One region of the Robertmurraya sp. GLU-23 genome, then DNA from elsewhere that is predicted to be linked to it. Evidence: a T-box and tRNA genes for the amino acid it is inferred to sense, from the RefSeq annotation. Region 1 holds a T-box; the other regions hold tRNA genes.
What was found. The T-box of region 1 lies ahead of ileS (isoleucine--tRNA ligase). A T-box ahead of a tRNA ligase gene usually reads a tRNA of that ligase, here a tRNA-Ile.
Positions count from the first base shown of each region.

Region 2: it encodes a tRNA-Ile, which carries the amino acid that the T-box ahead of ileS (isoleucine--tRNA ligase) is inferred to sense. The anticodon was not compared.
Region 3: it encodes a tRNA-Ile, which carries the amino acid that the T-box ahead of ileS (isoleucine--tRNA ligase) is inferred to sense. The anticodon was not compared.

Region 1 is NZ_JBRKCV010000002.1:178,403-190,631, reverse strand. It holds gene ileS (isoleucine--tRNA ligase) at 100-2,871, opposite strand; T-box leader at 2,960-3,196, opposite strand; gene ACVBAX_RS05290 (DivIVA domain-containing protein) at 3,243-3,767, opposite strand; gene ACVBAX_RS05285 (RNA-binding protein) at 3,860-4,633, opposite strand; gene ACVBAX_RS05280 (YggT family protein) at 4,703-4,966, opposite strand; gene ACVBAX_RS05275 (cell division protein SepF) at 4,974-5,426, opposite strand; gene ACVBAX_RS05270 (YggS family pyridoxal phosphate-dependent enzyme) at 5,444-6,118, opposite strand; gene pgeF (peptidoglycan editing factor PgeF) at 6,115-6,945, opposite strand; gene ACVBAX_RS05260 (YlmC/YmxH family sporulation protein) at 7,022-7,294, opposite strand; gene sigG (RNA polymerase sporulation sigma factor SigG) at 7,394-8,173, opposite strand; gene sigE (RNA polymerase sporulation sigma factor SigE) at 8,348-9,067, opposite strand; gene spoIIGA (sigma-E processing peptidase SpoIIGA) at 9,112-10,050, opposite strand; gene ftsZ (cell division protein FtsZ) at 10,291-11,436, opposite strand; gene ftsA (cell division protein FtsA) at 11,488-12,229, opposite strand, start outside.
Region 2 is NZ_JBRKCV010000022.1:60,903-67,970, reverse strand. It holds rRNA gene rrf (5S ribosomal RNA) at 1-28, shown strand, start outside; tRNA gene ACVBAX_RS23055 (tRNA-Glu) at 73-147, shown strand; tRNA gene ACVBAX_RS23050 (tRNA-Val) at 237-309, shown strand; tRNA gene ACVBAX_RS23045 (tRNA-Thr) at 354-429, shown strand; tRNA gene ACVBAX_RS23040 (tRNA-Lys) at 439-514, shown strand; tRNA gene ACVBAX_RS23035 (tRNA-Leu) at 545-629, shown strand; tRNA gene ACVBAX_RS23030 (tRNA-Gly) at 664-738, shown strand; tRNA gene ACVBAX_RS23025 (tRNA-Leu) at 751-839, shown strand; tRNA gene ACVBAX_RS23020 (tRNA-Arg) at 955-1,031, shown strand; tRNA gene ACVBAX_RS23015 (tRNA-Pro) at 1,045-1,121, shown strand; tRNA gene ACVBAX_RS23010 (tRNA-Ala) at 1,136-1,208, shown strand; tRNA gene ACVBAX_RS23005 (tRNA-Met) at 1,263-1,339, shown strand; tRNA gene ACVBAX_RS23000 (tRNA-Ser) at 1,347-1,439, shown strand; tRNA gene ACVBAX_RS22995 (tRNA-Met) at 1,462-1,535, shown strand; tRNA gene ACVBAX_RS22990 (tRNA-Asp) at 1,569-1,644, shown strand; tRNA gene ACVBAX_RS22985 (tRNA-Phe) at 1,784-1,859, shown strand; tRNA gene ACVBAX_RS22980 (tRNA-Tyr) at 1,890-1,973, shown strand; tRNA gene ACVBAX_RS22975 (tRNA-His) at 1,979-2,054, shown strand; tRNA gene ACVBAX_RS22970 (tRNA-Gln) at 2,078-2,149, shown strand; tRNA gene ACVBAX_RS22965 (tRNA-Cys) at 2,154-2,227, shown strand; tRNA gene ACVBAX_RS22960 (tRNA-Gly) at 2,239-2,312, shown strand; tRNA gene ACVBAX_RS22955 (tRNA-Ile) at 2,319-2,395, shown strand; tRNA gene ACVBAX_RS22950 (tRNA-Asn) at 2,430-2,504, shown strand; tRNA gene ACVBAX_RS22945 (tRNA-Ser) at 2,518-2,608, shown strand; tRNA gene ACVBAX_RS22940 (tRNA-Arg) at 2,619-2,692, shown strand; gene ACVBAX_RS22935 (VOC family protein) at 2,891-3,280, shown strand; gene ACVBAX_RS22930 (SpoIID/LytB domain-containing protein) at 3,345-4,601, shown strand; gene ACVBAX_RS22925 (VOC family protein) at 4,710-5,108, shown strand; gene ACVBAX_RS22920 (DUF1801 domain-containing protein) at 5,138-5,791, shown strand; gene ACVBAX_RS22915 (DNA alkylation repair protein) at 5,876-6,583, shown strand; gene ACVBAX_RS22910 (cold-shock protein) at 6,840-7,040, shown strand.
Region 3 is NZ_JBRKCV010000017.1:88,864-101,092, forward strand. It holds gene ACVBAX_RS20680 (isochorismate synthase) at 1-47, opposite strand, end outside; gene ACVBAX_RS20685 (1,4-dihydroxy-2-naphthoate polyprenyltransferase) at 368-1,306, shown strand; gene ACVBAX_RS20690 (glycogen/starch/alpha-glucan phosphorylase) at 1,353-3,761, opposite strand; gene glgA (glycogen synthase GlgA) at 3,751-5,202, opposite strand; gene ACVBAX_RS20700 (sugar phosphate nucleotidyltransferase) at 5,199-6,218, opposite strand; gene ACVBAX_RS20705 (glucose-1-phosphate adenylyltransferase) at 6,266-7,408, opposite strand; gene glgB (1,4-alpha-glucan branching protein GlgB) at 7,356-9,293, opposite strand; tRNA gene ACVBAX_RS20715 (tRNA-Glu) at 9,795-9,866, opposite strand; tRNA gene ACVBAX_RS20720 (tRNA-Ser) at 9,870-9,960, opposite strand; tRNA gene ACVBAX_RS20725 (tRNA-Asn) at 9,964-10,039, opposite strand; tRNA gene ACVBAX_RS20730 (tRNA-Ile) at 10,076-10,152, opposite strand; tRNA gene ACVBAX_RS20735 (tRNA-Gly) at 10,158-10,231, opposite strand; tRNA gene ACVBAX_RS20740 (tRNA-His) at 10,242-10,317, opposite strand; tRNA gene ACVBAX_RS20745 (tRNA-Phe) at 10,339-10,414, opposite strand; tRNA gene ACVBAX_RS20750 (tRNA-Asp) at 10,545-10,620, opposite strand; tRNA gene ACVBAX_RS20755 (tRNA-Met) at 10,658-10,731, opposite strand; tRNA gene ACVBAX_RS20760 (tRNA-Ser) at 10,751-10,843, opposite strand; tRNA gene ACVBAX_RS20765 (tRNA-Ile) at 10,857-10,933, opposite strand; tRNA gene ACVBAX_RS20770 (tRNA-Met) at 10,965-11,041, opposite strand; tRNA gene ACVBAX_RS20775 (tRNA-Ala) at 11,129-11,201, opposite strand; tRNA gene ACVBAX_RS20780 (tRNA-Pro) at 11,219-11,295, opposite strand; tRNA gene ACVBAX_RS20785 (tRNA-Arg) at 11,309-11,385, opposite strand; tRNA gene ACVBAX_RS20790 (tRNA-Leu) at 11,440-11,528, opposite strand; tRNA gene ACVBAX_RS20795 (tRNA-Gly) at 11,541-11,615, opposite strand; tRNA gene ACVBAX_RS20800 (tRNA-Leu) at 11,650-11,734, opposite strand; tRNA gene ACVBAX_RS20805 (tRNA-Lys) at 11,795-11,870, opposite strand; tRNA gene ACVBAX_RS20810 (tRNA-Thr) at 11,878-11,953, opposite strand; tRNA gene ACVBAX_RS20815 (tRNA-Val) at 12,020-12,095, opposite strand; rRNA gene rrf (5S ribosomal RNA) at 12,102-12,217, opposite strand; partial or broken gene ACVBAX_RS20825 (hypothetical protein) at 12,222-12,229, opposite strand, start outside.

The DNA.
Region 1 (12,229 bases):
ACAACGAAAACAATCATTAACGAAAGTGGAATAATTACTCATACATATTCCCTAAACACTAGAAAAACTCTCCGGAAATCCAGAGAGTTCTTCCATTTTTTATACAAGATGGCTGTAGTTTTCTTTTACTACGTCTGCACAACGTGGACAAAGCGTTGGGTGATCCTCTACTTTGCCAACTTCAGTTGTTACGGTCCAGCAACGTTCACAAGTTTCTCCTTCAGCTTTTGATACGACAATAGCAGCTGTTTCAAGCTTTACAGCTTCCGCAGGCGCAGTATCCATATCTCCAGCTAATTCGAAACCAGACACAATAAATAATTGTTGAAGGTTTTCATTAACAGATTGTAATAGTTCCTTTGTTTCCTTTGTTGGATACAAGCTAACTTTTGCTGTTAATGACTTCCCGATTACCTTTGCATTACGTGCTTCTTCTAAAGCTTTTAGGACATCATCACGAACCTTCATGAATTTCGTCCATTTTTCTTCAAGTTGCTTTGCATTAGGAAGGTCAACATGTAAAGGCATATCGGTTAATTGAACGCTATCTTCTTCCACATTAGGAATATAAACCCAAACCTCATCAGCCGTGTGAGAAAGAATTGGAGCTGATAATTTTGTTAACGCTAATAAGCTTTCATATAGAACCGTTTGGATTGCACGTCGCTCGTAGTGACTCTTTGCCTCAATATATAGAACGTCCTTTGCAAAGTCAAGGTAGAATGCACTTAGGTCTAGCGTACAGAAGTTATTGATTGCATGATAAATGCTTGCAAATTCGTATTCTTCATACGACTTTGTCACGGATTTAATTAATTTGTTTAGCTTCACTAGCATGAATTGATCTACTTCACGAAGCTTATCAAATTCTACTTTGTCCGTAGCAGGATTAAAGTCTGCTAAATTTCCAAGCAGGAATCGGAATGTGTTACGGATCTTACGATATACTTCAGCTACTTGCTTTAGGATAGCGTCAGACACACGAACATCTGATTGATAATCCACTGATGCTACCCATAAGCGTAAAATATCTGCACCAAGCTGATCCATTACCTTAGCAGGAACAACCACATTACCAATTGATTTACTCATCTTTCTACCTTCACCATCAAGAGCGAAACCATGGCTTAGTACTCCCTTATATGGAGCCTTCCCTGTTACAGCTACCCCTGTAGATAATGAAGAGTTAAACCATCCACGATACTGGTCAGATCCTTCGAGATAAAGATCCGCTGGTCTTTGTAAATCACTTCTCTCTTCTAGAACTGCTTGATGGGAAGAACCAGAATCAAACCAAACGTCCATAATATCCGTTTCTTTTGTAAATTTCCCATTCGGGCTTGATGGATGTGTAAAGCCTTCAGGTAACAGATCTTTAGCTTCTCTTTCAAACCAAATATTTGAACCATTTTCACGGAATAACCCGGATACATGCTCAATGGTTTCATCCGTGATAATTGGTTCTCCGTCTTCGCCATAAAATACAGGAATTGGAACACCCCATACACGTTGACGAGAAATACACCAATCTCCACGGTCACGTACCATATTGAATAGACGAGTTTCTCCCCAAGCTGGAACCCACTTCGTTTCTTTCACAGCTTCCAACAAGTCTTCTCGGAAATCTTTAATTGAAGCAAACCACTGTGCCGTTGCACGGAAGATAACTGGTTTCTTTGTTCTCCAGTCATGCGGATAAGAGTGAGTAATAAATGTAAGTTTTAATAAAGCACCCACTTCTTGAAGCTTTTCCGTAATCGGCTTATTTGCTGTATCATAGAAAAGTCCTTCAAAGCCCACTGCTTCCTTCGTCATTACTCCTTTATCATCAACTGGACAAAGAACGTCTAAACCGTATTTTTGACCTACATGGAAGTCGTCTTCCCCATGCCCTGGAGCCGTATGAACACAACCCGTTCCCGCATCCGTCGTGACATGTTCCCCAAGCATCACTAAAGACGTACGTTCATATAAAGGATGCTTCGCTAAAACATGTTCTAGCTCCTGTCCTTTCACTGTCTTTACTACCGTTACTTCTTCCCAGCCAATTTCCTTTGTGACTGCTTCTAAAAGCTCTTCAGCCACCACGTACTTTTTATTATTTACTTGAGCAACAACATAATTTAATGTTGGATGAACGGAAATTCCAAGGTTTGCTGGAATAGTCCACGGTGTTGTTGTCCAGATAACGATTTCCGTATCCGCATCAAGCACACCCTTTCCATCTTGAACAGGGAAGCCAACATAAATGGAAGCTGACTTTTTATCCTGGTACTCAATTTCCGCTTCTGCTAATGCTGATTCGCTTGAAGGTGACCAGTAAACCGGCTTTAATCCTTTATAGATATAGCCTTTCTTCGCCATTTCACCAAAAACCTTAATTTGTTGTGCTTCATATGCCGGATCAAGAGTGATATAAGGATTCTCCCAATCTCCACGAACACCTAAACGCTTAAACTGAGTACGCTGAGAATCAATTTGCCCTAAAGCATACTCTTCACAAAGCTTACGAAACTCTGCAACTGTAAGTTCCTTGCGTTTCACACCCTTATTGGTTAATGCTTGCTCGATTGGCAGCCCGTGTGTATCCCAACCAGGAACATAAGGAGCATTGTAACCACTCATTGACTTATAACGCACAATAAAGTCTTTAAGGATTTTATTTAATGCGTGCCCCATATGAATATCTCCATTTGCATACGGAGGCCCATCGTGAAGAACAAACATCGGACGATCCTTCGTACGATCTTGAACTCTAGAATAAATATCCAGTTGGTTCCACTTTTCTTGAATCTCTGGCTCACGCTTTGGCAAATTTCCACGCATCGGGAATTCCGTTTGCGGCATCAATAACGTATCTTTATAATCCATTTTTAAACTTCCTCCTAAATCTTCCTCATCTAGCTACATTGTTACCAGTTATTAGTAAAAATAAATACAAAAAAGCCCTCTCATCCCAAAAAGGGACGAGAAGGCTTGTATTCCCGCGGTACCACCCTAGTAGATAGGCTAAAAACCCATCCGCTCTAAAATTCGTAACGTGAATTTAGACGCCAAAGCTTACTATTCCTAGTGGACGTTCAGCTTGGTACTCAAGGGTGATGTTCAAACTTATCGCTTTTGTTAACCTCCCACCAACTGTTAACTCGCTAGAAAAAGCATTGATAAATTCTACTATCCCTGTCATCGCAACATACAATTTTTACTTGTTAAAAAATTATATTCGAAGAACCGGCTTTTCGTCAAGCCAATGAATCTTCTTCTTCTTTTAAATTTGCAGATTTTAATTCTGCTGAATCAAGCTCGTATTGTAATAGATGATCCCAATCATCGTTATTAAGCATATCAAGCTGAGCTTCAATAAGCATTTTAAAGCGCGTTCTAAATACTTTGGATTGCTTTTTCAAATCCTCAATTTCTAGAGCAATTTTACGCGCTTTAGAAAGGGATTCATTTACAATACGATCCGCATTTTTCTCTGCTTCTCTAATAATTAGCTTAGCTTCTTTTTGAGAATTACGCTTTAGCTCTTCCGCTGCTTCTTGAGCTACAACAATTGATTTATTTAAGGTTTCTTCAATATTCGAAAAATGAGTTAAACGCTCATTCATATCTTTTAATCGTTCATCCAGTTCTTTCTTTTCTCGAATAATCAATTCGTAGTCCTTGATGACTTGGTCAAGGAACTCATTTACTTCATCTTCATCGTAACCACGGAATCCTTTTGTAAATTCCTTGTTATGTATGTCTAACGGTGTTAATGGCATTATAAGCCACCTCCAATTGCTTAATAGTATATACTATTCATTGTAACAGATATTCGACAAGTACTTTTAAATTCCTGCAAATTTTTTATAAATTATTGATGTTTTTCTACAACAATTCGCCATTTATCTTTCTTTGTTTTCCCATCGATGGAAGATAGTTTTGCCCTTCCGTATCCTCGTACCGATAAGACATCGTCTTCCTTACATTCAAATGAAGGATTTTCAATGGTCATCCAATTAATTTTCACTACTCCACCTGCAATTAATGTTTGAGATTTCTGACGAGAAATATTATGAGCAGCAGCTATAATTGTATCTAATCTTAGCGAAGAAACGGTGGTCGTGTACTCATTCCATTGTTCCCTCATTTGAATGGCTTCGTCCAGACGCCGCTCTTTTAAACTTACTTTTGAACGTCCTACCGACTCCAGCTGCATGGATATATAATCGCTTACTTCATTGGCGACAAAGAGTTGAATAGTTTCCTCTTCTATAAGGATGTCTCCAAATTTCCCTCTTTTTAATCCAAGCGACATCATGCTGCCTAATATTTGCCGATGCTCTATAGATACAAACTTATTAGGGTAGATTAGCTCATATAATGAAATTTGGAAATCCTCTACCTCTACAGAATAATAATCTGGATAAATGAAGGCTCTCTTTCTTTCCACTTGTTCTGCTCCACCGAAAAATTGAACCTTTACCTCCGAATTCGCTCCAATAATGATCTCGACAATTTTCTGCTCTCTCGGGTCAAGAAAGTCCGTCAGCTTCGGAGCATAGTTACTTTCCACCTGTTCCTTCCAGCTCATTACTTGATCGACAAAACTATGCTCTTCGCGTCGGAAGTGCTGATGCAAATCCATATTCATTCAAACTCCAATCCAATATTAAGATATGAAAGTGCAAAAAAGGGGCAATTATGCCCCTTTTAGCTAAAACCAACCAAATAACGTATACAAGCCTGTTGATGCTAATTTTAAAACAAAAATACCAACAATCGGGGAAATATCAATCATTCCACCGATCGGAGGAATAATTTTTCGGAACGGCTCTAAATACGGTTCACAAATTCTTGCTAAAAATTGCCCAATAGCGGTTTCTCTTGCATTTGGAAACCACGACATAAGAATATAAATAATCAATGCCCAAGAGTAGATTTCAATCACTTGTCTCAAAATATATAGAAGTAAATCCATTTACCTATTACCACCTCGTATCTTCGTATTCTGTTTCTTGAATAAGTTGCGAGATATTGCCTGAAACCTCCACATTATCTGGAGTACACAAGAAAATTTCTGCACCAATCTTTTGTATATCTCCACCGATCGCATACACTGTACCACTTAAAAAATCAACAATCCGTTTCGCTTGGTCACGTTCAATTCTGTGTAAATTCACAACAACCGCCCGACGGTTTTTTAATTGATCTGCAATTTCCTGTGCTTCTGCATACACTCTAGGTTCAATTAATACTACTTTTGAAGATTTTTGAACACTCTGCAAACTTACCACATTCTGTTTTGGAGACACACTTTGTTGCTGCTGTGATTGCGGTTGTCTTTGTGGCTTTGCTGCTGGAGCCTCGTACTCCTCTTCTTCATACTCATATTCATCATCTAAGAAAAAGAATGTTTTAAATTTTGATTTAAGACTCATTCATTACACCTCCCACACTATTCGCCCACTAAAGCGGTGCCGATTCGTATCATCGTAGCCCCTTCTTCGATGGCAATTTCAAAATCATTAGACATACCCATCGAAAGCTCCAAACATGGAGCATAAGGTAAAGCAATATGTTGAATTTCAACTTGAAGTTTTTTTAACGTCTGAAAGCATTGTCTAATGATCGTATCGTCCTCAGTAAAGGGTGCCATCGTCATTAGCCCTTCAACTCTTATTTTCGGGAATTTTTTTAATTCCTTAATAAATGGTACCACCATCTCTGGAGTTAATCCATGTTTTGATTCTTCGCCTGAGGCATTCACCTGTACGAAGCAAGAAATCGTTCTTTCTCCGGCTCTTGCATTAATCTCCTTTGCCAAAGACTCACGATCTAAAGAGTGGATATAATCTACTTTATCTATAATATTTTTTACCTTTCTTGTTTGAAGAGTTCCGATAAAATGCCAGGTAGGCTTGTCCCCTAAAGTGGTCCACTTTTCAAGTAGGCCTTCATCACGGTTTTCACCAAGATGTGTTACCCCAGATTTTAATGCCTCTGACGCTCTTTCTGTCGTTACATATTTTGTTACAGCAATGATTTTTACTTCCTCTGGGAATCTTTTGCTCCTTTGACATGCTACATTTATCTTTTCCTGGAGCATACGTAGATTTTCACTAACTTTCATTCTCTCGATTGCTCCTCCTTCCAACCAATAAAACTCATCATCCTACCTGTTTTCCCCTTGTCTCTTCGGTGGGAGAAAAAATAATCAGAATCACAACTCGTACATAAATCAGTTACCTGAATATTTGCCTCATTCATTCCTGCTTTGAGGAGAATGAGTTTATTTAACTCTTTTAGGTTTAAGTGGTATTGATTACCTTTGATACGATTATATGGTTTTTTTTCGACATCTTCCACTAAATTTTCCACATGTGAAATGACTTTATCATCTACAATATAACATTTTTCGCAAATGGAGGGGCCAATTACTGCGAAAATTTCCGAAACTGGAATTTTTTCGTCCTCAAAAACAGTTATCACTTCTTTTGCGATCCCTCCTACTGTCCCTTTCCACCCTGCATGAGCAATCGCAATTGCTTTGTATTTGGGAGCAATAAAATAGAGCGGAACACAGTCAGCAAAGCACAATGTTAAAAGCAGATTTTTATCATAGGTAAAGAAAGCATCGGTATCCCTGAAAGCATCGGCATATGAATTTGAACCTAGCCCACGGTCATGTACCGAGACTTTTTTTACATGTATATCATGCGTCTGCTCGGCACCAACCCAATGAGTTAACGGGATACCAGTGCGTTTTGACAAGATTTCTCGATTTGAGCAAACATCCCTTTCCAGATCCCCAACATGAAATCCTATATTCAATGTTGAAAAGGAGTTTTTGCTTTGTCCTCCGTTTTTCGTAGTAAATCCCGCTACAAGATCATCAAAACGATCGGTCCAATCTTTTATGATGAAATGAGACGATTCTTTTAGAATAAATGGTTCCATTTATAAAAACCTCAATTGTTTGTTGATTTTTCTATAGTTTACCATAATTCGTAGTATACTCCCAGTGAATTCAGGCTTACTTGGCCTCTGCTTCATCATATTGCCCTTCATTAACTCCTCTGTAACGAACTAATATGACATCTTCACCAATTTTAAGGATATTTCTCCATGAAATAATAATTTCTTCTTCTTTTCCAAAGAAGCCTAACATCCGTCCGTTACCACTCACAATAATGGCCTCAATTTTACCGTTTGATAAGTTTATTTCTATATCACTAATATTCCCTAACTTTTTGCCATCTGCAACATTGACCACATCTTTGATTTGAAATTCTGAAATTTTCACCATCACATTTCACTCCCGACTATTCGATAGTTAAATATATGAAGAAGGGAGGACTATTCATGATTGTTTTATACAAAAAAACTACCGAGAAGAATCGGTAGTTTAGGTTTGTATGTTTTTATTCATTTGTTTAATAGCAGCTTTTTCTAATCTTGATACTTGTGCTTGGGAGATTCCAATTTCTTCGGCGACTTCCATTTGAGTTTTCCCTTGGAAGAAGCGCTTTCTTAGAATGAGCTTTTCTCTTTCATTGAGTCGTCTCATACCTTCTTTTAAAGCAATTTCTTCAATCCATTGAACATCCTTGTTACGTTCATCACTCAATTGATCCATCACATAGATTGGGTCTCCACCGTCGTTATAGATTGGCTCAAATAACGAAACGGGGTCTTGAATGGCATCTAAAGCAAATACAATTTCTTCATGAGAAACATCTAGTACTTTTGCTATTTCTTCAGCAGTTGGCTCCTTTGACGTCTCACTCATTAGTTTTTCTCGAACTTGTAACGCCTTGTAAGCAATATCCCTTAAAGAACGGGATACACGAATTGGGTTGTTATCTCTTAAGTATCGTCGAATTTCTCCGATTATCATTGGAACAGCATAAGTAGAGAATTTTACGTTTTGACCTAGGTCAAAATTATCAATTGATTTCATCAACCCGATACACCCAACTTGAAACAGGTCATCAACAAACTCACCACGATTGTTAAATCGCTGAATGACACTTAACACAAGACGTAAGTTTCCATTCACGAGCTTCTCTCGGGCTGTTATATCCCCGGCTTGCATTTCTTTAAATAGCAATCGCATTTCTTCATTTTTCAAAACTGGTAACTTAGATGTATCAACACCGCAAATTTCAACTTTATTACGAGTCAATTCTTTTCCCTCCTCACAGGAGCTGCTGTACAAAAAACAGTATCTCCCCGAGAAGGAAAAATATGCACATCCAAAATGGACATGCATACTAAGAATTTCCTATAAATGTCTGTAGGACAGGCGTTACACATATAATTTTCTCGTAAAAATTTTTTCTTTCTACGAAGAATTATCCTAAACCATTTTATTAAACTCTTTCTTCAGTCTTTTTATAATTCTTTTTTCGAGCCTTGATATATATGATTGTGATATACCAAGCATATCTGCGACGTCTTTTTGGGTTTTTTCTTCCCCGGTACCTAATCCGAATCTAAGCTCCATGATTTGTTTTTCACGGTCATTCAGCTGGTGCAATGCTTTTAATAAGAGCTTTTTATCAACATTGGCTTCCAGGTCTTTTGTAATAATGTCTTCTTCTGTTCCTAATACATCGGACAATAACAGCTCGTTGCCGTCCCAGTCAATATTCAGGGGCTCATCAAAGGAAACTTCTGAACGAATTTTATTATTTCTCCGTAAGTACATGAGTATTTCATTTTCGATACATCTAGATGCATATGTAGCAAGCTTAATTTTCTTTTCAGGATTAAACGTGTTAACTGCCTTAATTAGACCTATCGTTCCAATACTAATTAAATCCTCAATATTAATTCCTGTATTTTCAAACTTTCTAGCTATATAAACGACAAGTCGTAAATTTCTCTCTATAAGGATGGACCTTGCTGCTTTATCCCCACTTGGAAGCTTTTGAAGCAACACTTCCTCTTCTTCTTTTGATAACGGTGGAGGCAAGGCCTCACTTCCACCAATATAGAAGACCTCATCTGTCTTGAGTCCTAGCTTAATTAATAATTTATACCAGTAATAAGAAAGTCGAAGTTTTATACTTTTCATGAGTTGTCCTCCTTCTAATTTGTGTTTTTCTGAGTATAGTATTATTAGCTTACCAATACATCTGATTTCACCTTTGCGACACCTGTTACCATCTTTGGATGTACAATACATTGAAACGCATCGTCAGAGGAAAGCTGCTGGGTTGTAAAGGAAACTAATCCTTTGTCCACTTGAATTATTTTTTCTTCCATCACTATTTGCAGTTGGTCAGGCTTAATTGCAATAATAAGCTGATGCTCTTGTCCAACTACTTTATATGGAATAATCCGGAGCTTATTTTCCCATTCAGTTGGAAGAGAGGCGGATCCATAAATGATTTCATCCTTTTCACTTGAGAGTATCCTAATGGATTCAGGGATCATGTCTAATTGGTTATGGACAGAAACAAACATGACAGGCATTTTGGTGAGAGGATCATAAAGTTGATTTCCACTGTCTATAAGCCCTTTACATGTCAATTGACTTTCTCCAATCTGAATATGAATAGAAACCATTTGATCAAATTGTATTTTCGTCATTTCAAATTGTTCAATATTTGATCTAGAGAAATGCCATGCAATCGGAAAGCCTAAGAGAACAAAGAACCAGCTAATCGGATCACCAAAGCCCTTTACACTTCCTATTAACACAGAAGAGGTCAATTGGTTATCAAACTGAATGAAATAATGAACCCCAATAAGAGCTCCACCTACCAAAAAGGTAACGAAATAGAAGGTCATCGTCGTACGGATGAAGGTCCGTACTCTTTTGTATCCAAAGGTAACAAGAACCATCACTAGAGAAAATGCTAATTTCACAATAGGATGACCAGAATAATTCTGAAAAGGAGTAAATGCTAATATAATAATGAAGGATCCTATGAGTCCTCCACAAAACAGTCTCCAAATCTTATACTCTCTTTTTACTATTATGGCAGTTAAATAAAGAAGTAACGTATCGAAAAGGAGATTTAGCAGCCAAATCACATCTAAATATAGTGTCAAAGATTTTCCTCCTTGCTCGTTTCTCCTTTTTCAATCTATTATTCTGTTATGAAAAAGTATAACGTACATAGATGTTGGAAGTGTGTCACTTTATGTACACAAAAAAGAAGAGATTTTCACAAATCCCTCCGTTTTTTGTCAAAATTTCTCATGTCAGGTTGGGAAAATCAATTTTCCTCTTAAACCAAAATAAAAAGCAGAATTCTAGACGAATTCTGCTTTTTGTATAGATAGGGTTAACTATCGCCTTCTATTGCGATTACGTAAGAAAGTAGGAATATCTAACGTATCGTCACTGTTATGTGAAGTAGTTGGTCGTACAGGTTCATTGTACTCCTCTTCACGAATAATTTCTCTTTGTGGCTTTGTAGTTGCTACTGATTGTTTTTGCTGCCCAAATGATGGACGATTGGTTGGTTTTGGTTGAGATATGTCTTCGTTGAATCCAGTCGCAATTACTGTTACAACAATCTCATCCTTTAAGTTATCATTGATTACCGAACCAAAGATCATATTCACTTCTTGGTCTGATGCTGAAGCGACGATGTCTGCTGCTTCTTGTACTTCATATAAGCTTAAATTTGACCCACCAGTAATGTTCATCAACACACCTTGAGCTCCATCAATGGATTTCTCAAGCAGTGGAGAAGAAATGGCTTTTTTCGCTGCTTCTGTTGCTCGGTTTTCTCCTGCAGCTACACCAATCCCCATAAGAGCTGAGCCTTTGTTAGACATAATTGTCTTTACATCTGCAAAGTCTAAGTTGATTAAACCTGGTGTTGCAATTAGATCCGAAATACCTTGAACCCCTTGGCGTAGAACATTGTCAGCCTCACGGAAAGCTTCAAGCATTGGCGTACTTTTATCCACAATTTCAAGAAGACGATCGTTTGGAATCACAATAAGTGTATCAACCGCTTCCTTCATAGACGAGATTCCGCCTTGAGCTTGAGTCGAACGCTTTCTACCTTCAAACGTAAATGGTCTTGTTACAACACCTACAGTTAATGCACCTAACTCACGGGCGATTTGAGCAATGACTGGTGCAGCTCCTGTTCCAGTTCCACCACCCATACCAGCCGTAACGAAAACCATATCCGCTCCAGCTAACACTTCTTCAATTTGTTCTCTACTTTCTTCAGCTGCTTTTTTTCCTACTTCAGGGTTTGCTCCTGCTCCAAGTCCACGAGTAAGCTTTCCCCCAATTTGCATTCTAGTTTCAGCTTTTGATAAATTCAATGCCTGAGCATCTGTATTTACAGCAATAAACTCGACACCCTGGACGCCATGCTCAATCATACGATTAACAGCATTATTTCCGCCTCCACCAACGCCGATTACTTTTATAGTTGCCAATGAGTCTAAATTTGTATCAAATTCCAACATGACGTATCCTCCTAATTCGTCGATATTCCCGGTAGCGGTCAATTGAAAACACTATTCAAAAAAGTAACCAAGGAATTTTTTCACTCGTGATGTCATTTTTTCTTCCGGCTGCTTGTCCGGTTTTGTTTTTGGTTGTGGCTGCTTTTGAACTCTTTTTTCCTTTGTTTCAGAGGCAGCTGTACTGTTACCAATAGACCGACCTTGTATTTTAGCATTTTTATAAGCGAATTTTATTAAACCGACAGCAGTCGTGTATTGTGGCTCACGCACTCCAATATAATCCGGAATGGCGATGCGTACTCGGTTTTGGAAAACCACTTGAGCTAATTCAAGAATTCCTTGGGTGTTTGCAACTCCACCTGACAACACATAACCACCAGGTAAATCACGAATCCCCAAACGTCTAATTTCATTTTGAATAAGGTCAAAAACTTCTTCCATTCTTGCTTCAATAATATCAGAAACTTCAAGCTGGTTAAACTGTTGATGCTGATCGCTTCCGATAATCGGTACGCTAAACACTTCTTCCTCGGAAGCATGGTCATAAAAAGCATGTCCATGTTTCGTTTTTATTTTCTCAGCATCTTCAGTAGATGTACGAAGACCAATCGAGATATCTTTTGTTATATGGTCTCCACCAACTGGAAGTACACTTGTTGCTCGTAAGAACCCTTGTTCAAAGACACTAATGGTTGTTGACCCTCCACCTATATCAACGAGTGCCACCCCTAAGTTTTTTTCATCCTTAGAAAGTGCAAAAGCACCAGAAGCTAGTGGTTGTAAAGTAATATCA
Region 2 (7,068 bases), on a different contig from region 1:
CCTCTGTGAGAGTAGGACGTCGCCAGGCTTGTCCCTATTGGGACTATTATTTTTGTCTAAAATATATAGTTCGGCCCCTTGGTCAAGCGGTTAAGACACCGCCCTTTCACGGCGGTAACACGGGTTCGAATCCCGTAGGGGTCACCATATTTTTTTACGAAGTAAAAATAACCAAGTTTTTTTACGAAGTAAAAATAACCAAGTTTTTCCACTTTGTGATAAAAACATTTCATTTCGGAGGATTAGCTCAGCTGGGAGAGCACCTGCCTTACAAGCAGGGGGTCGGCGGTTCGATCCCGTCATCCTCCATCAAGACTATTTTTCACAAAACTGAAAAATAGTCTTCCTAATAAGCCGGCGTAGCTCAATTGGTAGAGCAACTGACTTGTAATCAGTAGGTTGGGGGTTCAAGTCCTCTCACCGGCACCACTTTATACCGAGCCATTAGCTCAGTCGGTAGAGCATCTGACTTTTAATCAGAGGGTCGAAGGTTCGAGTCCTTCATGGCTCACCATTTTTCTTAAATAATGTAGGCTATTATTATGCGGGTGTGGCGGAATTGGCAGACGCACTAGACTTAGGATCTAGCGCCGCAAGGCGTGGGGGTTCGACTCCCTTCACCCGCACCAAAGTTTTTTGCGTTAGCAAAATAACTTACCATATGCGGAAGTAGTTCAGTGGTAGAATACAACCTTGCCAAGGTTGGGGTCGCGGGTTCGAATCCCGTCTTCCGCTCCAAGAACTTCTTTTGCCGGGGTGGCGGAACTGGCAGACGCACAGGACTTAAAATCCTGCGGTAGGTGACTACCGTACCGGTTCGATTCCGGTCCTCGGCACCAAAGCTTTTTGCAAAGCAAAATAGGTTTCATTTCTTACGAAGTAAATATCCTTCCATAGATTGTAAAGCAAAATAGCTGTCCTTAACACACTAATATAATTAACATTATAATACATGCGCCCGTAGCTCAATTGGATAGAGCGTCTGACTACGGATCAGAAGGTTATGGGTTCGACTCCTTTCGGGCGCGCCATATTAGTTTTAATCGGGGAGTAGCTCAGCTTGGTAGAGCACTTGGTTTGGGACCAAGGGGTCGCAGGTTCGAATCCTGTCTTCCCGACCATCTAACTTTATTATGGGGCCTTAGCTCAGCTGGGAGAGCGCCTGCCTTGCACGCAGGAGGTCAGCGGTTCGATCCCGCTAGGCTCCACTTAGATTTTTTCACGAAACGTAGTGTAGTGAAAAGCTATTTTAAATTAACTTTGGCGGTGTAGCTCAGCTGGCTAGAGCGTACGGTTCATACCCGTGAGGTCGGGGGTTCGATCCCCTCCGCCGCTACCAAAGATACGGAGGTATACCCAAGTCCGGCTGAAGGGATCGGTCTTGAAAACCGACAGGCGGGTCAAACCGCGCGGGGGTTCGAATCCCTCTACCTCCTCCATTTTTTAAAAAAATAATATTGTCGCGGGGTGGAGCAGTCTGGTAGCTCGTCGGGCTCATAACCCGAAGGTCGCAGGTTCAAATCCTGTCCCCGCAATTAAGTTGCTTCAAGGAAACTTGAAAAAACTTTGGTCCCGTGGTGTAGCGGTTAACATGCCTGCCTGTCACGCAGGAGATCGCCGGTTCGATCCCGGTCGGGACCGCCATTTTAAGTAAATACGGCTCAGTAGCTCAGTCGGTAGAGCACGATGAATAAGCTTCATAGAAATAGCATCCAGCGTACCGATTTGAAAAATTGGGACGAAGGACTAAGAAAAACGGTATCTAGGGTATTATAATAAATATGGCTCAGTAGCTCAGTCGGTAGAGCAAAGGACTGAAAATCCTTGTGTCGGCGGTTCGATTCCGTCCTGAGCCACCATTAATTTTATTGCACATATAATTCCAATCTGGAGGGGTAGCGAAGTGGCTAAACGCGGCGGACTGTAAATCCGCTCCCTTGGGTTCGGCGGTTCGAATCCGTCCCCCTCCACCATCATGGCGGTTGTGGCGAAGTGGTTAACGCATCGGATTGTGGTTCCGACATTCGTGGGTTCGATTCCCATCAGTCGCCCCATTATTATTTATAAATTTCTTCAATGGGCTATAGCCAAGCGGTAAGGCAACGGACTTTGACTCCGTCATGCGTTGGTTCGAATCCAGCTAGCCCAGTCATGGCAGCATAGCCAAGTGGTAAGGCAGAGGTCTGCAAAACCTTTATCCCCGGTTCAAATCCGGGTGTTGCCTCCAATTTAATATTTGCGGGTGTAGTTTAATGGTAAAACCTCAGCCTTCCAAGCTGATGTCGTGAGTTCGATTCTCATCACCCGCTCCAAATAAGGGGCCTATAGCTCAGCTGGTTAGAGCGCACGCCTGATAAGCGTGAGGTCGATGGTTCGAGTCCATTTAGGCCCACCAGATTTTTTACGATAGCAGAATAATCTTTCAATGTTCCGCAGTAGCTCAGTGGTAGAGCAATCGGCTGTTAACCGATCGGTCGTAGGTTCGAGTCCTACCTGCGGAGCCATTTTTATGTCTATGGGGAAGTACTCAAGAGGCTGAAGAGGCGCCCCTGCTAAGGGTGTAGGTCGGGTAACCGGCGCGAGGGTTCAAATCCCTCCTTCTCCGCCAGTCTATATATGCGCCTTTAGCTCAGCTGGATAGAGCATACGCCTTCTAAGCGTACGGTCAGAGGTTCGAATCCTCTAAGGCGCGTAATATAACAAAGTAAAAAACGCTTATTGGGCGTTTTTTTTTTTTTGTTTTTTTATCTTTAAATAAAATATTTACTTTATGACTTTTCAGCAAACCTTGAAGAATAGCAGGTGGGTGGATGGTTTGGACTCACTTCCATAAAGGGGGTTTTTTGAGTAAGATAAAAATAATTCAGTTGAATAGAAAGAGGTGAACGTTTTGATTAAATATAAAAGTCTACATCATGTAAGTCTTACTGTTACAGATTTGGAAAGAGCAAAAGATTTCTATGGGAAAGTTTTATGTTTAAAAGAAATACCACGGCCAGACTTTGATTTTTCAGGTGCATGGTTCGAAATAGAGGGACAGCAACTCCACTTGATCGTCGATCCCTTTTCACAGACGATTCGGCAGGATAAAAGCTTATCCAGCAGAGAAGGGCACTTTGCCCTCAGAGTCGAGAACTACTATGACACTCTTACGTGGTTAAAACAGAATAAAGTGGAACTCCTTGAAAAACCATACGGAAAGAGTGGTTTTGCACAAATTTTCTGTGCTGATCCAGATGGTAATTTAGTTGAACTAAATGTTAATCAAAAAGAATTATAAAAGCATCCCTTTGTAGAATGGAGCTTCAGGAATAATCAGTTTACACATTATAAATAATATGAGTATGAAAACTTTAATTCTAATGATTTTCACAGGTTTTTTACTAATGTTCTCTAATGAAGTGCAAGCCGAAGAGATGATTTCAGTGAAATTAAGAAATTATATCGGAGACACCTCTAAATTACCATTTCACATAAAAGGAACTTATTCAACATTAGATCCAGCATTGATGATAACGGAAGGGGTTGAATATACACTATCATTTAAAGGTGGGGAAATGTTTCTCACTTGTGGTGAGTCAACAACGGAAATAGCTAGCCCGTTCATTTTATATCCTGAATCTTATGATGAAAAGCATCTAATCTACATTAATGGCAGGCCTTATATGGGTGCGGTAGAATTTAATATAGAAGAAAAAAACATTAGACCAGTTAATCAAATACTATTAGAGGATTACTTACAGGGTGTTGTTCCATTTGAAGTGTATCCCGAATGGAATATAGAGGCCTTAAAAGCACAAACGTTAGCTGCTCGTACTTATACCATCACCCATAAGACCCCCCAACTTGACGACACCATTCAATATCAAGTCTACGGCGGGTATAATCAATTCAATAAAACAAAAAGAGCTGTAAATGATACGAAAGGAGAAATCATTACTTTTCAAGAAAAACCCATAAGTGCTTTTTATTCTGCGAGTAATGGTGGAATAACAGAAAGTAATAAAAATGTATGGGGTGGCAATCCAAGTCCGTATTTCCCAATCAAACAAGATCCATATGACCCGATTCAACCTTGGGAGTTTACATTACATAAAACACAAATAGATTTGGATGAAATCAGATTGAAGGGTTGGAATGAATTAAAGGAGAAAGATGGAAAAATTAGCGTATCTATTAAAAAATGGCTTAATAGAAATGGATATGAAGGTGACATAAAAATTTTAAGTATTCCTTTTTTTGCTATCGATAAGGTTAAAAACGAATCACAAAGGTCGATGATAGGCTCGATTCAAATCGAATTTATGAGAAGGTTGATTGATGGAACCATTATTTTTGAAAAAGTCTCATTGGATCATGTTGAATTAAAAAAAATTCGACCAATGATAGGTGGAGGTCATTTTAGAAGTTATTTAGTAAGTTCGTTTGAAATGAACCCAACTTCTTACAAAGTAAGTGGCAAAGGTCATGGTCATGGAGTTGGTATGAGTCAATGGGGTGCAAACGAAATGGCAGAGAAGGGAAAATCCTACAAAGATATTTTAGGGCACTATTATCCAGGAACACAAGTTAAAGTCATTAAAACCTTCCCAGATAATTAAAATGATGATATCTTTCAGGTATCATCATTTTTTTGCCTTAAGAATAATAATTAATCAAACTTGGCTGTAGAGAAATATTAATATTTCTAATTTGAGGAGCTGAACTTAATGGGAAAAGTTACACCATTCTTAATGTTTCAAGATGGCAAAGCAGAAGAAGCTATGAATTATTACATATCTATTATTGAGGAATCAGAAATTACAAGTATTGTTCGCTATGGAGCGAATGAATCTGGAGATGAAGGAACGGTAATGCAGGCTACTTTTTCTTTAAAAGGGCAAGAATTTATGTGTATAGATAGTAATTTAAAGCATCAGTTTACATTTACTCCATCCTTCTCAATTTTTGTTACATGTGATACTGAAGAAGAAATAAACAACGTTTATCACAAACTGATCGAGGGTGGACAAGCACTTATGCCAATTGGTGATTATGGTTTTAGTCAAAGGTTTGGTTGGCTAAATGATCGCTTTGGGGTATCATGGCAACTAAATCTTCCATCGTGAAACTAATTTTTATATAGGGAGAGAACAACATGGCAATGGGTAAACTGAATCCTAAGGTTGATGATTATTTAAGTAAAACTAAAAAATGGAAGGAAGAATCTGAGAGGTTGAGACATATTGTTCTTGACTGTGATCTGACCGAAGAATTTAAATGGATGCATCCTTGTTACACGTTTAATAACAAAAATGTCGTATTAATTCATGGATTTAAAGAATATTGTGCGCTTCTGTTTCACAAAGGTTCCTTATTAAAAGATCCCCATGGAATTCTTGTCCAACAAACCGAGAATGTACAGGCAGCGCGCCAGATTCGGTTCACCAGTCTTCAAGAAATAGTGGAACTAGAACCCATTTTGAAAGCGTATATCCATGCAGCTATTGAAGTTGAAAAAGCGGGTTTGGAAGTGGATTTAAAAAAGCATACAGAATTCATCATTCCTGAAGAACTTCAAAATAAATTCGAAGAAACACCAGACTTGAAAACTGCATTTGAGGCATTGACACCGGGACGACAGAGAGCATACATTCTTTATTTTTCTCAACCCAAACAATCAAAAACTCGAGTGTTAAGGATTGAAAATTGTATGGAGAAAATTTTCAGTGGAAAGGGCTTAAAGGATTGCACTTGTGGACTATCTCAAAAAATGCCCTCCTGTGACGGCTCACACAAGAACATTCGATAAGATCATATTAATTAATGTTTATTTTTAGCTGCAGGTAATGGTTATAATGAAATGGATGAAAATAAAGGAAGGACGTACATAGCTATGGATTTTCAAACAGTGATGCAGGAACTTGAAGCTCTCGGTAAGGAACGAACGAAAAAAATGTATATTTCCAATGGTGCACACGAGCCCTTGTTTGGCGTGGCTACAGGTGCTATGAAACCAATTGCAAAGAAAATAAAAATAAATCAAGAACTAGCTGATGAGCTATATGCCACAGGTAACTACGATGCAATGTACTTTGCAGGCATTATTGCAGACCCGAAAGCTATGACTGAATCTGATTTTGATCGTTGGATGGACGGAGCGTATTTTTATATGCTGTCTGATTACGTGGTGGCAGTCACTTTATCAGAGTCAGATATTGCACAAGAAGTGGCGGATAAATGGATTGCAAGTGGTGACGAGTTGAGAATGTCAGCTGGGTGGAGTTGCTACTGCTGGCTTTTAGGAAATCGCAAAGACAAGGAATTTTCCGAAAGTAAGATTTCCAATATGCTTGATATGATAAAAAATACGATTCATAATTCGCCAGAACGAACTAAATCAGCTATGAATAATTTTGTATACACCGTAGGGATTTCCTATTTGCCGCAACATGAAAAGGCGGTTGAGACCTCAAAGGAAATAGGAATCGTAGAAGTTAAACGGGACAATAAAAAAAGCAGTTTACTAAACGCATACGAAAGTATTCAAAAAGAAATGGATAGAGGGAAGCTTGGTTTCAAACGCAAGTATGTGAGATGTTAAAAATCGTTTTGATGTATAAATGCCTTTTATAGATATTCTTATTTAGACGTATGTAGGTTTTTTAGTTTGCTTTTCTCGTAACCTGCAGGATACTGAGGATATGTTCTTGCAAATACTTATAAAAAATGTTAAACTTTAGAAGAATTATTTTTGTTCGGTGTAAAGGATAGTATAAGATTAACTTTTCGTCTTGATGATCACTGAGTCCAAGGATAGTAACACATTGTGTGTAAAGCACACAGCAGGAGGAAACAAAATGGAACAAGGTAAAGTAAAATGGTTTAACGCAGAAAAAGGTTTCGGATTTATCGAGCGTGAAGCCGGAGAAGACGTATTCGTTCATTTCTCAGCTATCCAAGGCGAAGGTTTTAAATCTTTAGACGAAGGTCAAGCAGTTACTTTTGACGTTGAGCAAGGTCAACGTGGAGCTCAAGCAGCTAACGTGCGTAAAGCTTAATAATAAAAACAAACTAAGCAGGCTCTTT
Region 3 (12,229 bases), on a different contig from region 1:
GCTTCAATGATCCCTTCTTTAAGCTCCGTATTCTGAATGGTAACCAAATTCGTACAACTCCTGTAAAATAACGTTATAAACTTATTTTAAGATACACCTCAATCCAAGACCATGTCAACAAAAGGCATCTTGAAAAACCTATATCTTTCCTTATTATAAGCTATTTCTATCTATTTTGAGATATTATGCCCTTAAATGTTTTTCCTGCACAAAAAATTATCGTAGAAAATATGGAAATGGTCTCCTTCATTAGGAAGGAAAATTTAATTGACACACTCCTTCGTTTTTCCTACACTTGAATTTGGATATGAATTATTTTAAGCTTATATAGTTTTGACAAATAAATATAGAAATGGGGAGAGGTACGATGCAACCACAAATGCAAACGGGTCCTTCGCCTACGTTTAAGGGGAAAAATTGGAGAGTCTGGTGGCAACTTACACGACCACATACGTTAACAGCTGCCTTTGTTCCAGTATTATTAGGAACCGCATTAGCCTTACCATTAACATCTATTGATCTTGGGCTATTTATCGCCATGCTTATCGCTTGCTTACTTATACAAGCGGCAACAAATATGTTTAATGAATATTATGATTTCAAACGTGGTCTCGATAACGAGCATTCTGTAGGTATAGGTGGAGCCATTGTTCGTGAAGGAATTCAACCAGCGACCGTCATGAAAATAGCTCTTAGCCTTTATGGTATTTCCATGCTGCTAGGAGTATATATTTGTATGAATTCAAGCTGGTGGCTTGCTGCGATTGGTCTAGTTTCAATGACAGTTGGTTATTTATACACGGGAGGCCCTATTCCGATTGCGTACACACCTTTTGGAGAAATATTTGCAGGATTCTTTATGGGAATGCTGATTATATTAATTGCTTTTTATATTCAAACAGGCTTTATTACTATGATTAGTGTATTAATTTCTGTACCTATTGTCATAACAGTAGGTGCCATTCTACTTGCCAATAATATACGTGACCATGATGGTGACAAAGAAAATGGAAGAAGAACATTAGCGATCCTACTTGGTCAAAAAAGAGCGATCGTTCTTTTAGCAGGAATGTTCATTGTCTCATATGCATGGGTGTTTACTCTTATTGGTTTGGACTATGCTTCTGCATGGTTAACGATCGTACTGCTAAGCTCACCAAAGGCAATAAAGGCGATTAAAGGATTCATCGGAAAAACCAAACCCGTTCAAATGGTGCCAGCCATGATAGCGACAGCCCAAACAAATACGATATTTGGATTTTTGTTATCCATTGGTCTATTTTTAGGACATTTCTTAAATAGTTAGACAAAAGAGGAGACCATTTCCATTAAAATGGTCTCCTCTTTCATATTTACCTGACTTTGCCTTTTACAGGAGAGATACTCCAAATGTCATCCGCATACTGCTGTATGGTTCGATCACTTGAGAAAAAACCTGAATTCGCTATATTTGCTAAACTCATCTTTAACCATTTATTTTGATCAGCATATGCTACCCCTACTTCTCTTTGGGCTTCCACGTAAGATGAGAAATCACGCAAAACAAAATACTGATCATTTTCCATTAATAATGAATCATGGATCGGCTCAAACTCATTATCAAGATCACCAAAATAACCGTTTGTTAATTGATCTACCACTTGGCGAATACGTTTATCATGGTGATAATAGTCGACAGACGTATAGCCACCATACTGGTAATAATTCATTACTTCTTCTGCTGTTAATCCAAAAATAAATATATTGTCATCACCAACATGTTCCTTGATTTCAATGTTCGCTCCATCAAGCGTACCTAAGGTAAGTGCACCATTCATCATAAACTTCATATTACCTGTTCCCGAAGCTTCTTTACTAGCAGTCGAAATTTGTTCACTCACATCTGCCGCAGGAAAGATTTCTTCAGCTAATGACACACGGTAGTTTTCAAGAAACACTACTTTCAATCGATCAGATACCGTTTTATCATTATTTATTTTTTCTGCAATGGTATTAATGAGTTTAATAATCTTCTTTGCATAGTAATAACCTGGTGATGCTTTCGCTCCGAACAAAAATGTTCTTGGATGCATTTGAAAGCTTGAATCCTCTTTTAAGCGATTATACAAATACATAATATGAAGAACATTTAAGAGTTGTCGTTTATAAGCATGCAATCTCTTTACTTGAACATCAAATATAGATAAAGGATCAACGACAATACCTGTCTTTGCTTTAATTTTTTCTGCAAGTGATTTCTTATTATTCTGCTTGATTTCATACAACTGCTCTAAAAATGCAGAATCTTGCTGGAAAAACTGAAGCTCTTTTAAATGCTCCGGCTGATTGATCCACTTCGTACCAATCCCCTCATTGATCAAATTCGTCAGTTTCGGATTGGATTTAATCAGCCAACGTCTATGGGTAATCCCATTTGTTTTATTATTAAACTTCTCAGGAAATACTTGATAAAATTGGTTCATTTCTCTTTGTTTTAATATTTCTGTATGAATGGCTGCCACTCCATTCACACTGTATGAACCAACAATCGCCAAATGAGCCATTTTTACTTGGTCATGAGCAATGATTGCCATATCCTCAATTTTCTGCCAAGCTCCTGGATACTGCTTCCAAAGGTCTTGACAAAATCTCTCGTTTATTTCATTTACAATCATAAAAATTCTTGGAAGCAACGGTTGAAAAATTCGAACCGGCCATTTTTCTAGAGCTTCTGCTAAGGTTGTATGATTCGTATATGAAATGGTGTTTGTTGTAATATGCCAAGCTTCCTCCCAGCTCATTCCTTCCTCGTCAATAAGTACCCTCATTAATTCGGGAATAGCTAACACGGGATGCGTATCATTTATATGAAGACCCACATATTTATGAAAATCTATTAAACTAGCATGTTGTTTGCGATAAGATCTCACAATCGAACGAATACTTGCAGAGACAAGGAAATACTGCTGCTTTAAACGCAGAATTTTTCCTTCATCATGCGTATCATCGGGATACAAAAACTCTGAGATAAGCTCCGTATCACGCTTATATTTCATAATATCTCGATTCATTGGATACGGTGTCGTTTCGGCACTCCATAAGCGCAACGTGTTAACAGTGTCTGTCTGATAACCTACCACAGGAAGGTCATATGGCACGGCCATTACCGTTTCCGCTTCAAGATGACGAAATTCGAGCTTTCCATTAATGTTGATCGCTTCGACTCTTCCCCAAAAAGGAACATCTACAGCTAAATCCGCTTTCCTTACTTCCCATACATGGCCATGACGAAGCCATTGCTCAGGTAATTCTACTTGAAATCCATCTACAATTTTCTGCTCAAATAAGCCGTGCTTATAGCGAATTCCACATCCATGACCTGGAAGATCTAAAGTAGCAAGCGAATCCATGAAGCAGGCTGCAAGACGGCCTAAGCCGCCATTACCAAGTGCTGCATCTGCTTCCATTTCCTCTAAATCACTAAGATCAATTCCTAGCTCCTTAAGCCCTTCTTCCACTATATGATCAATTCCTAGGTTAAGAAGGTTATGCCTTAAAAGCTTTCCGAGGAGAAACTCAATAGATAAATAATAAATTTGTTTTTCTTTCTCAGCTCGATAACTTTCATTTGTCTTGATCCAGTTTGAGCTTACATATTCACGGATCATGATTCCTAGAGTATGATAGTGATCTCTCTTCGTACTTTCTTGAAAGCTTTTTCCACAAGTCATTTCGAGACGTTGTAAAAACGTTTCCGTGAACATTTCTTTATTAGAAAACATGAGTTTCACTCCTGGATATAAGTTGAGCATATAATTGATTGTACTTAAAAGCAGACTGTGCCCAGCTGTTATCAATGCTCATTGTATGCTTAACAAGATTATTCCAAACCCGATCATTTTCGTAAAAATGGATGGCACGTTTAATGGTATACAACATATCATGCGCATTAAAATTCTTGAAGGAGAAACCATTCCCTTCTCCTGAGAATTCATCATATGCCGTTACCGTGTCATTTAGACCCCCAGTTTCCCGAACGATAGGGATTGTGCCATAACTCATCGCAATCATTTGACCTAACCCACATGGTTCAAATTTTGAAGGCATGAGGAAAAGGTCAGCACCTGCATAAATTTGATGAGCTAGACCTTCATCAAAACCAATATATGCTTTAAATCGATCTGGATACTCCCGCTCCATGTCTCGAAAGAAATTTTCAAACTCGTCATCCCCCGTTCCAAGAATGAGGAATTGAATCGGCTCCGCCATAATTTCATGAAACACATGTTTAACAAGATCTAACCCTTTTTGTTTTGTTAATCGTGTGACCATAACCATTAATGGAATTTGTGAAGCCTGAGGCAAGCCAAATCGTTCTTGAATGGCCTTTTTATTTACTAGCTTATGGTTACGATGATTGGCATCGTAAGTTTTCACAAGAAAAGAATCCTTCTCTGGATTATAAAATTCATCATCAATTCCATTTAGAATTCCTTCTAGATCACTTACACGACTTCTTAACAATCCATCCAGCTTTTCTCCATAGTACTCCGTTTGTATTTCGTCCATATATGTTGGACTAACGGTAGTAATTCGATCAGACGCAATAAGTGCTGCTTTCATAAAATTTATATTTCCATAAAACTCAAGCTGATCGGTATTAAAATATGAATCATCTAAATCAAATAAATCCTTTAAAGCTTCCTTAGGCATAATACCTTGAAATCCAAGATTATGAATGGTAAATACCGTTCGCATAAAACCATAACCATTTTTCTTTTGATATTCCGTTTTTAACAAGAAAGGAATCATTCCAGTATGCCAATCATGGCAATGAATCACATCTGGATAGTAATCTAACATCCGAATCGCTTCAAGTACGGCTCGGTTAAAAAAAGCAAACCGTTCACCATCGTCAAAATATCCGTACAGGGCTTCTCTCTTAAAATAGTATTCATTATCTATAAAATAATAAGTAATGCCATCGTGTATATACTCTTCAATACCACAAAATTGATTTCTCCAACCAACATTCACAATAAACTCATGTTTTTTTGTCATTTTTTCACGTAATTCTTGAGGAATGGTACCGTACTTCGGCATCATTACTCTTACATCTGTACCAAGTCTTTTCAATTCTTTTGGTAGAGATCCTGCTACATCTGCTAACCCTCCAGATTTAACGAAAGGTACACATTCCGAAACTGCAAATAAAACTTTCACGAATTCATCAACGCCCCTTGTACTGTTCCTTTACGAACCACATATGGTAATTCTTTTGTGCCATACATCATCGTTCCATCATTTACCTTAACATCTTTATCTAAAACAACGGAATCTAATACGCAATTTTCACCAATTTGACATTTTTGCATGATGATGCTGTTCTTTATTACCGATCCCTTGCCGATTTTTACAGCACGAGAAATAATACTATTTTCAACTGTACCTTCAATTAAGCACCCATTGGCAATTACAGAATTTTTCACGGTGGCTCCTGTAAAATACCTAGTAGGTGGCTCATCCTTTACTTTTGTAAATACTGGCTGATTCTTTAAAAATAGTTCCTTCCAAATGGATGGAGTTAATAGCTTCATACTTTCATTAAAATACGTAGTAATCGAGTCAACCATTACTGCGTATCCTTTAAATTCATAATGACATTGACGATAAGGACTGTTAATATCTGTCACAACATCTCTCATACAAGTATATCCCGTTTCGTCTCTTGTCTCGAAAAGTTCTACTAAAAGAGATTTCTTTATCAAAAACATATGAAGAGACCGTCCGTCTTTTCTTACTTCTGTAATATCACAGCCACTCTTGATATGCCAATCAAGCATAGGCTCAAAATTCATATTACAGACAGTAAAGCAATTTGAGATGAGGGCGTACTGTTGGTTACTTCGATCAAAGAAATCTTTATTTGCAGCAAAATGATTAAATGATGTTATTTCTCTTTCTTCTGCAGGGGCTGGAAAAAAGAATAATCCATCGCGTTTACGATTTAAGTCCCAATCCTTCCCAGACCCCAAATGATCCATTAAGGAACGATATTGGTTTTTCGGGAAAATTGCCACACTCTTTATTCCAGAATTAACCATGTTTGAGAGAATAAAATCTATTAATCGATATCTCCCTCCAAATGGTACTGCAGCTAATGAACGATGTTGGATTAGATCCTCTAATCCTTTTTGATAAGTTGTTGCATCAATTACTCCAAGCAGCTTTCTATCCATCCTTACCCCTCATCTCCTCATTTTATTTGTTCTCTTATCTCTGTATTTTAAAGGGATTGAAGCATATCCTCTGTTACTAACACAATATCATCATCTGCATCTGGTAATGCACGAATAATTGTTCCATCTGGTATTACCATTTCTGACGGGACAATTGCCTTTTCAATAAACACATTTTTTCCAATCACTGCATCTGGCATGATAACTGATTCTTTAATAAGAGCGCCTTTCTCAACCTTTACTCCTTGAAAAAGAACCGACTTCTCAATTTCTCCTTCAATCACACAACCCTCATTGATGAGTGAATCAACGACGAGTGCGTCATTTGATATAAACTGTGGTGGTTGATTTGGGTTAACTGAGTAAATTCTCCAAGTATAATCAAATAAATCTAATCCACACGTATCATCTAGAAGATCCATATTTGCTTCCCAAAGACTACGTACAGTTCCGACATCCTTCCAATAACCACTAAAAGGATAGGCAACTAGTTTCTTCTGGTCTGAAAGCAAAGTCGGTAGAATATCCTTTCCGAAATCATGGCTTGAATCTGGAAGAGCAGCATCCTTTATCAAATATTCTTTTAGAACAGACCATTTAAAAATATAAATTCCCATAGAGGCTAGATTGTTTTTCGGATTTGCAGGTTTTTCGTCAAATTCGACAACCTTCATATCGCTATCAGTATTTAAAATACCAAATCGACTTGCTTCCTCCCAAGGTACTTCAATGACCGAAATGGTAGCATCAGCATCTCTTTTAATATGGAAATCTAGCATTAATTCATAGTTCATTTTGTAAATATGGTCTCCGGACAGAATAAGTACGTATTCCGGATCATATTGAACTAAGTAATTTAAATTTTGATAGATGGCACAAGCAGTACCTGTATACCATTTCATCTCCTTGGATTCACTATAAGGTGGAAGAACAGTAACTCCACCATTTTTTCGGTCCAAGTCCCATGCACTTCCGATTCCAATGTACGAATTTAACACTAGTGGTTGATACTGAGTTAGGACACCTACCGTATCAATTCCAGAGTTCGTACAATTGCTCAATGTAAAATCAATGATTCGGTACTTCCCTCCAAACGGTACAGCTGGTTTTGCTAAATTTGAAGTTAAGGAATGTAACCTACTTCCTTGCCCTCCTGCTAACAGCATAGCTACGCACTTCTTCTTTGCCATTTCCTTTTCTCTCCTTTCGATGTTTAACGGGACGCAATATAGAAACCCCAAATGGAGGTATCCTCATCATGATGTGATGCTCTCTTCCATGAAAACTTTCATCAATCGTTTCTATTGGCTTTTTATTTATTACACCGGATCCTCCAAATTCAACCGCATCTGTATTCAATATTTCTCGATACGTACCTTCTTTGGGAACTCCGATCTTATAATCTTCATAGGTCTTTTCTGTAAAATTACACACAATAACCATTGGATCTCCTTCTTCGCCTTTTCTAACAAAAGAGAAAATCGATTGATCACGGTTATTTACATCAATCCATTCAAATCCTTCATGTAAATGATCAAGCTCATATAAAGGTTTATTGCGCTTATATACCTTGATCAATTCTTTTACAAAAAGATTCATTTTCCCATGCATCTCATAATCTAATAGATGCCAATCCAATTCTTCTTCATCTTTCCATTCAGAGAACTGACCTAGCTCAAATCCCATGAATAGAAGTTTTTTCCCTGGATGTCCAAACATATATGCTAATAAAAGCCTTAGTTGAGCAAATTTCTGCCAATAATCTCCTGGCATTTTATCCAGTAACGATTTCTTTCCATGAACAACTTCGTCATGTGAAAATGGAAGGATATAATTCTCCGAAAATGCATAGAGAAGGGAGAAGCTGACTTTATCGTGAAAATGTGAGCGTTCATTTGAACCTGTTTCCATATAGGAAAGCATATCGTTCATCCAGCCCATATTCCATTTGTAGTTAAAACCTAATCCACCGTAGTGAGTTGGGGAAGTTACCTGTGGCCAATCAGTAGAGTCCTCGGCAATCATCAAAAGCTGTGAATCATATTGATATACAACTTGATTTAACTTCTTTAAAAATGCAATACCAAATTCATTTACTCGCTGACCATCTGAATTAGGCCAATAAATGATATTTGAAACCGCATCTACGCGAAATCCGTCCACATGAAAGTATTCCATCCAATACAATGCATTAGAAATTAAGAAACTCTGCACCTCTGTTTTACTTAAGTCAAAATTAGCAGTCCCCCAAGTAAAATTTTCACGATCAACTTCTGTTTCATACTCATAAACCCAAGATCCATCAAATCGATGTAAACCGTGTGCATCTTTACAGAAATGACCAGGAACCCAATCCATAATTACACCAATATGATTTTGATGACATTGGTCAATAAAATACATTAAATCGTGAGGCGTTCCATAACGACTAGTAACAGAAAAATATCCTGTTCCTTGATAGCCCCAAGAAATATCTAGTGGATGCTCCACTAGTGGCAACAATTCAATATGTGTAAATCCATGTTCAAGTACATAAGGAATGACCTCGTCTGCTAATTCACGATACGTAAAAAAGCTACCGTCCTCTTTCTTTTTCCATGATCCAACATGCATCTCATAAATAACGGTAGGACTTGTATATACTTTGTTTCTCTCTTTTTTCTGAAGCCATTTATGGTCGTTCCATTGGTATCCATCTAAGGAATAACATATGGAAGCTGTTTTTGGCCGTTCTTCAGAGAAAAAGGCATATGGATCAGACTTCAATAATATTTCTCCAGTGGATGTGTGAATTTCATATTTATAAAGGCAGCCCGTTAAATCCTGCTCAACAATGAGCATCCATACCCCTTCATCATTTACCTTTTTAAATTCATAACCACTTCCATTCCAATTGTTTACATCACTAGCAAGAGATACTTGTGTTGCGTTTGGTGCCCACACACAAAATCTTGTGCATTTCTTTTCATCAATAGTAAGAACATGAGCACCAAACAGACGATAGCATTCAAAAAAATTCCCCTCATGAAACAAGTGCAGCTGGTATTCAGTTGGATGAATCAAATCCAAAATCATTCTACTCCCTACCTATTCTTTAGTTTTGTACATTACTTTTACTGTATAATTCTCGCCACACTTTCAAATCCCTCTTTAATTTTTCTGACAATTAACTGTCCATTTCGACATAATTATCTATAAGGCCAATGTTTTCGACAGCATTCATCCCTTTAACGCAGCAAACTGCAAAAAATGATAGAAATTATTTTTTAATAGATAATAAATTTTATGATGCAGATATAGAGATATATGCTATTTATTTGGTGTTAATGAAAAAAATATGTATTTTAAATTTTAAAATAACTGAAATTTGAATAATATATTCAAGAGGATTTATTTATGTGATGAGGTGGTTTTTATGAAGAAAAATGAAAGGGTTTTCATATAATTGTCGAATATTGGAAATGTTAAATGAACTTTGAGGATATTTGATATAAGAGGTAATAGAGTAGTTTGTGGAGGTATAGGAGGACCTAGAAAATCAAAAAAAAAACATTGAACAAATGTTCAATGTTTTTATGACCCCTACGGGATTCGAACCCGTGTTACCGCCGTGAAAGGGCGGTGTCTTAACCGCTTGACCAAGGGGCCATATGGCGGAGAAGGAGGGATTTGAACCCTCGCGCCGGTTACCCGACCTACACCCTTAGCAGGGGCGCCTCTTCAGCCTCTTGAGTACTTCCCCATATGGCTCCACAGACAGGACTCGAACCTGTGACCGTTCGGTTAACAGCCGAATGCTCTACCAACTGAGCTACTGTGGAATAATAGTAAGTTACTTTACTATCCTAAAAACACTATGGTGGGCCTAAATGGACTCGAACCATCGACCTCACGCTTATCAGGCGTGCGCTCTAACCAGCTGAGCTATAGGCCCTTATTTGGAGCGGGTGATGAGAATCGAACTCACGACATCAGCTTGGAAGGCTGAGGTTTTACCATTAAACTACACCCGCATAAAACTTATGGGGCGACTGATGGGAATTGAACCCACGAATGCCGGAACCACAATCCGGTGCGTTAACCACTTCGCCACAATCGCCATAATTCAACTGAATATAAATGGTGGCTCAGGACGGAATCGAACCGCCGACACAAGGATTTTCAGTCCTTTGCTCTACCGACTGAGCTACTGAGCCACAATATTATAGAACCCTAGATAAAATCTTATTTCGTCCTTCGTCCCGATCTTCAATCGGTACGCTGGATGCAAATTCAAAGAAGCTTATTCTTCGTGCTCTACCAACTGATCTACTGATGCACTTAAAATGGCGGTCCCGACCGGGATCGAACCGGCGATCTCCTGCGTGACAGGCAGGCATGTTAACCGCTACACCACGGGACCAAAGTTTTTCTCAAGTTTCCCTGAAAACAACTTTTAATTGCGGGGACAGGATTTGAACCTGCGACCTTCGGGTTATGAGCCCGACGAGCTACCAGACTGCTCCACCCCGCGACAATATTATTTTTAAAAATGGAGGAGGTAGAGGGATTCGAACCCCCGCGCGGTATGACCCGCCTGTCGGTTTTCAAGACCGATCCCTTCAGCCGGACTTGGGTATACCTCCAACATATTATAAATGGTGGACCTTGTAGGACTCGAACCTACGACCGGACGGTTATGAGCCGTCTGCTCTAACCAGCTGAGCTAAAGGTCCAATAAATAATGAAACCTGAGTTAATAGGTTTTGGTAGCGGCGGAGGGGATCGAACCCCCGACCTCACGGGTATGAACCGTACGCTCTAGCCAGCTGAGCTACACCGCCAAAGTAATTCATTGAATTTTTAATTCACATGTTCCTGAATTAATGAAGATTATTTTCACTACACTACGTTACGTGAAAATATCTAAGTGGAGCCTAGCGGGATCGAACCGCTGACCTCCTGCGTGCAAGGCAGGCGCTCTCCCAGCTGAGCTAAGGCCCCATAAATATCGAGTTAGATGGTCGGGAAGACAGGATTCGAACCTGCGACCCCTTGGTCCCAAACCAAGTGCTCTACCAAGCTGAGCTACTCCCCGATTAAATCTAATATGGCGCGCCCGAAAGGAGTCGAACCCATAACCTTCTGATCCGTAGTCAGACGCTCTATCCAATTGAGCTACGGGCGCATATTTTTGTAATGTAGTGTGTTAAGGATAGCTATTTTGCTTTGCAAAAAGCTTTGGTGCCGAGGACCGGAATCGAACCGGTACGGTAGTCACCTACCGCAGGATTTTAAGTCCTGTGCGTCTGCCAGTTCCGCCACCCCGGCAAAAGAAGTTCTTGGAGCGGAAGACGGGATTCGAACCCGCGACCCCAACCTTGGCAAGGTTGTATTCTACCACTGAACTACTTCCGCATATGGAAAATTATTTTACTAGCATAAAAAACTTTGGTGCGGGTGAAGGGAGTCGAACCCCCACGCCTTGCGGCGCTAGATCCTAAGTCTAGTGCGTCTGCCAATTCCGCCACACCCGCATAATGATAAATGGAAAGTTATTTTACTGAAGTAAAAAACTCTACTGAAGCAAAAAACTTTGGTGAGCCATGAAGGACTCGAACCTTCGACCCTCTGATTAAAAGTCAGATGCTCTACCGACTGAGCTAATGGCTCGTACAAATGGTGCCGGTGAGAGGACTTGAACCCCCAACCTACTGATTACAAGTCAGTTGCTCTACCAATTGAGCTACGCCGGCAATTAATAATTATTTATTTTCACTTCGTGAGTGAAGGATAGTCATTTTCACTTCGTGAAAAAACTTTGGTGGAGGATGACGGGATCGAACCGCCGACCCCCTGCTTGTAAGGCAGGTGCTCTCCCAGCTGAGCTAATCCTCCATTACCGCCTGGCGACGTCCTACTCTCACAGAGGGAAACCCTCAACTACCATTGGCGCTGAAAAGCTTAACTTCCGTGTTCGGTATGGGAACGGGTGTGACCTTTTCGCTATCGCCACCAGACTATTTATGCGA